Regions from separate parts of the Paenibacillus sp. MT124 genome, predicted to be linked through region 1. Evidence: riboswitches for the same ligand, from Rfam matches in the RefSeq annotation. Region 1 holds a riboswitch; the other holds the start of a gene.
What was found. A riboswitch is a leader RNA that binds a small molecule or an ion and turns the genes downstream of it on or off. The one in region 1 is predicted to bind glycine.

Region 1 (2,397 bases):
ACCGGTTGTTACTTCCCCGATCTGCACGCCTTCCGCGTAGATGGGATAGTGGGGACGTGGAATCCCGCGTTCCAGTACTTCAATGCCGACCAGTTTGCGGGCAGGTCCATCATTTTTTTGCTGCAATAGTGCTTCGTGCCCGATAAAAGGTCCGGCATTCAGCTTCACAAACATGCCAACGCCTGCTTCCAGCGGTGAAATGGTCGGCGATAATTCCTGTCCATAGAGGGGCAGCTTCGCTTCGAATCGAAGTGTATCCCGTGCACCAAGTCCAGCCGGAACCAGACCGTAATCAGCGCCCGCCTCCATCAATCCGTTCCAGACCGCAGCGGCCTGATCTGCCTGTACGTATAGTTCGAAGCCGTCTTCTCCGGTATAACCGGTGCGGGACAGCAGCAGTTTTACACCACAGACCTCAGCATGCTGTACAAAACGAAAAGGCTCGATTATGGATACGTCAGTATCTGTAACTTTTCCGATGATGTCTGCAGCAAGCGGGCCCTGTAGAGCCAGTAGAGCTGTTTCTGCGGAGTCGTTCGTCATGCTCACCCCAGGAACCATGTGCTCTTGCAGCCAGGCCCAGTCCTTGTCAATATTAGAGGCATTCACGACGAGCATATAATGCTGATCTTCCAGCTTGTATACGAGCAGATCGTCCACTACGCCACCGTCCGGGTAACACATTAACGTGTATTGTGCCTGGCCAGGAACCAGTGCGGTCACGTCGTTGGTCGTCAGTTTCTGCAAAAATGCTTCGGCCTGTTCACCCTGCACCGTGAATTCACCCATGTGGGATACATCGAACAGCCCAGCCCGTTCGCGCACCGCTTCATGTTCCTTCTGAATCCCGCTGAATTGCACCGGAAGCTCCCAGCCTCCAAAATCGATGCACCGTACACCTTCATATTGCTGATAAAGTGGATAGAGTGGAGTTCTAAGCAAATCGGACATCAAATCACCTCGTTATGGCCGCTACCGGGCCGAGTGTATAACATGAATGATTCTTTTCTTGGATAAGTATGGTTAAGGCTGCTGATGACAGCGCCGGCTCGATCCTGACTTTCGTTTTTTTGGGAAAAAGGAAAAGGACAGGCCAAAGAACCGGCATGCCAGAAGCACGCTGTATTCTTAGGCTCTGTCCTTGGTACCTGAGAGTTACCCCGCCAATAGGTTGCAGCAGGTTTCCCCTTGGGTGATCATAACGCCCATTCCGAGCGAATAGATGCTCTCCAGAGTTGCGTCCCGTAAAAGTCCTTTTGCCTGAGAGATTCACCTCCCGCTTGTCGGGTGGTTTACTCCTTCGGCGTTACCGCATGCATCCCAGAGTTGGGCGTCACGGGTAATCTCTCCCTTTACATTCATCCGCGGGTGATGCACACAACGATTAACATTTACTCTCTCATTAAAACGTGAATCCACTATCGATGTCAAGAACGATATCACAGAAATCGATAAAAAACCGAATAATATTTATAAATCCCAATTTATTGTTCGTGTATATAAAAAGAGTGCGCTTACTATTCTAATATTACCCATTATATGTAGAGTGAGGGTGTTTGCGTTACAGGCGTAATCATCAAAAATCAAATAATTTGTGAGGTATCTTGACATTTCAATCAAAAATATCTTACGCTATGTTCTGGGAAAAAGGGTTGGCCGAAGGACGCATGCACTCATTAATGAAAAGCGAGGCGGATATCGATGAGCGAATTGAAAAGTGATTTCCTGTACAGTGAAGAGCACGAGTGGGTGCAAACCGTAGGGGAGGATACTGTACGGATCGGCATTACCGAGTTCGCGCAGCATCAGCTGGGTGACATTGTGTTTGTGGAATTGCCTGACCTTGAATCGGATGTAAAAGCGGAAGACAGCATTGGTACGATTGAATCCGTGAAGACGGTTTCGGATTTGTTTTCTCCGGTAAGTGGTTCGATTATTGCTGTGAATGAAGCACTGCAGGATGCACCTGAACTCGTCAACAGTTCGCCTTACGAAGAAGGCTGGATGATTGAGATTCGTGTTGAAGGTGATTTGACAGCAGCGTTGTCTAAACTGATGAATGCTGATGCATATCGTAAGCACATCGAGGAGTAGAATGTATTTGCACTAAATAACCTTTATTAATCCATGATTTTTTCATACATTGGACGGTCGTGCACGTCTTCAGAGCCTGTGTGAGCCTTGGTGCTCATGCAGGCTTTTTCGTGTCCTCCAGGAGTGGCTTGTTGCCATTTGAGGCACTTAAACAGGATGGAATAAGGCTGAATCGCACAAGCTATATTATTGGAATCAACAGCGTAAATGATATAAGTCACACACGAAAAAAACCAAGTATATCAATGGTTAGAGCCCTCTCATCATCATAAAAACGATTACATAAACACAATGTTGTCATCA
Region 2 (2,397 bases), 2.0 Mb from region 1:
AGAGCAGCGGTAGGGCAAGGCTAACCCCTCGTCTGATTGCCCAGGATTGGCGAGCCGTAATGCTATTCAGTCGACAAGCAGGATATGTGGTGGGCATCTATGCCTTGTTCCAGATTATTCTTGTTATTGGCATGTCGCTGGATGCACAGGAAGTGGTTTTTATCCGTCAAGTCATGAACCTGTCCGAGTCACAGTATGGTGCGTTGATGAGTGTTACTGGAGCTGGATACATGGCGGGTTCTCTGCTGGTGTGGTTGTTCGCCAAACACTTGTCCATCCGTCACATGATGGGCGGAGGCGTGCTCTTGGTTGCGCTTGGTTATTTCCTGTTCGCTCGTTCGTTTTCGTTCGAGCTTGCCGCATTCGCCTTTATTCTGCTTGGGTTGTGTTCGGCGCCGGCAAACACGGGACTGGTCACCTTTTATCAGAATAATATACCGGTAGACTTGATGGGGCGAATGAGCAGCGTACTTGGACTCATGCTGAGTGCATTGCAGGTCATTTCGATTTTGGTCATGGGTGTAGTTGCCGAAGTGGTCTCTCTTCGAACGGTATATACGGTCGTTTCGGCAGTTCTGATGCTGGGTGCCCTTCTGTTATGGCTTACGAGCTGGCTTCCTTCAAGACAGTCATATTATAAGGATCACAGCTCTTCCTCAAAATCACTACATAGCTAGTCTATATCCTATTGGAAACTGAACGATTCCGTGGAAAGCTGCATATAATATTAGAGGAATTTTGCCAAGATGATAATGATGCGTTACTTTTGTTGACATTACGTGTGTTGCATATTAATCTGTTATATGAATGATCAATCTCACAAGGACAACGTTTGATATGTGTTCAAGCGAATATATACGATACAGCGGATGAAAACGAGCGGGAGAGACCTGGGCAGGCCACTGGTTTCAGTAGGCTGCCAGGCACCGAAGGAGCAAGCCGCTGCGCACCCGGCGCAGGTGGTTAATCTCTCAGGTAAATGTACCATCGTTGGACGCAGCTCTGGAGAGTGCGCGAATGCGCCACCCAAGGGGTATATGATGAGAAGGGTACCCCATGGGGCGGCCTCTGATCATGAAACTCTCAGGTAACGAGGACAGAGAGAGGGCCTAAGGCCTTCTACTGTCCTTTTTTGATGTCATCATTCAGTAATGAAGGAACATTATGGTGCATGTCTGGATGGATATGACGATATGGAGGGGTACAGGATGCGATTTAAAGATGTTTTTTCAATTATCGGTCCGTCGATGACGGGCCCTTCAAGTTCACATACAGCCGGGGCAGCGAGACTGGGGAGAATTGCAAGGCAGTGGCTGGGGTGTACCCCTGAACGTGCCAGGCTGACACTGTACGGCTCATTTGCCGATACGTATCAAGGTCACGGTACGGATCTGGCATTGATTGGTGGTTTGCTTGGCTATGTCACGGATGATCCGCGGATACCGGACGCCGAGGCGTATGCCGAACAAGCGGGCATGGAGGTGGAGTTCTATACAAGTGGACTGCCTGCTCCGCATCCGAATACGGTCAAAATTGAGTTGTGGCACGGTGAGCGTCAATGTTCTCTCGTTGGTGCTTCGATTGGCGGCGGCAGTGTGTCGGTGCATGCGCTTAATGATTTTCGGGTACAGATCAGCGGGGAATTCCCCACACTCGTTCTGCGTCATGCGGACAAGGCAGGGGTGCTTGCTTCCGTGACGTCTACGATCAGCTCCTCAGGGGTTAACATCGGTTATATGCAGGTGGACCGGAAAGCCCGGGATGGCGAAGCGCTAACAGCGATGGAAATGGACGGAGCACCAAGTGCCGAGATGTTGGAACGCTTGCGTTCATTGGAGCATGTGCTGGATATTCGCGTTATTGATTTGAAGAGAGGGGTTGATCCGGATGCGCTTTAAGCACTTGCATGAACTGAATACGATCTGTACGGCTGAATCCAAAACCATTGCCCGGCTAATGATCGAGGAGCAGGTTCAGGAGACCAATACGCCGGAAGCGGACGTTGTGCGGCAGATGTCGGAATATTATCAGGTGATGAAAGAGGCTGTACGGAAAGGACTGACGGAGGACACCACCTCGCGCAGTGGCTTGACTGGCGGAGACGGCAAAAAGATGGCCGAGTATATTCGCCAGGGCGAAACCTGCTCGGGGGACGCTTCCGCACTGGCAATGGCCTATGCGCTGTGTGTATCTGAAGTCAACGCATCTATGGGCCGGATTGTGGCTACGCCGACAGCGGGTTCTTGCGGGATAATCCCCGGTGTATTCATCAGCTCCCAGGAGCGATTCGGATGGAGTGATGAGCATCTGGTGAACGGCTTATTCTGTGCAGGTGCAATTGGATATGTCATCGCCAATAACTCGTTTATTTCAGGTGCAGAGGGTGGCTGTCAGGCA

Region 2: it holds a riboswitch for glycine, as region 1 does, so the genes downstream of both, sdaAB (L-serine ammonia-lyase, iron-sulfur-dependent subunit beta) here and gcvT (glycine cleavage system aminomethyltransferase GcvT) in region 1, are expected to answer to the same signal.

What each region holds. Positions count from the first base shown of each region.
Region 1 is NZ_CM179500.1:4,998,508-5,000,904, reverse strand. Features, by position in the region: gene gcvT (glycine cleavage system aminomethyltransferase GcvT) at 1-951, opposite strand, end outside; glycine riboswitch at 1,134-1,235, opposite strand; glycine riboswitch at 1,239-1,362, opposite strand; gene gcvH (glycine cleavage system protein GcvH) at 1,702-2,094, shown strand.
Region 2 is NZ_CM179500.1:476,463-478,859, forward strand. Features, by position in the region: gene AC3RCI_RS02350 (MFS transporter) at 1-677, shown strand, start outside; glycine riboswitch at 871-996, shown strand; glycine riboswitch at 1,001-1,102, shown strand; gene sdaAB (L-serine ammonia-lyase, iron-sulfur-dependent subunit beta) at 1,209-1,898, shown strand; gene sdaAA (L-serine ammonia-lyase, iron-sulfur-dependent, subunit alpha) at 1,888-2,397, shown strand, end outside.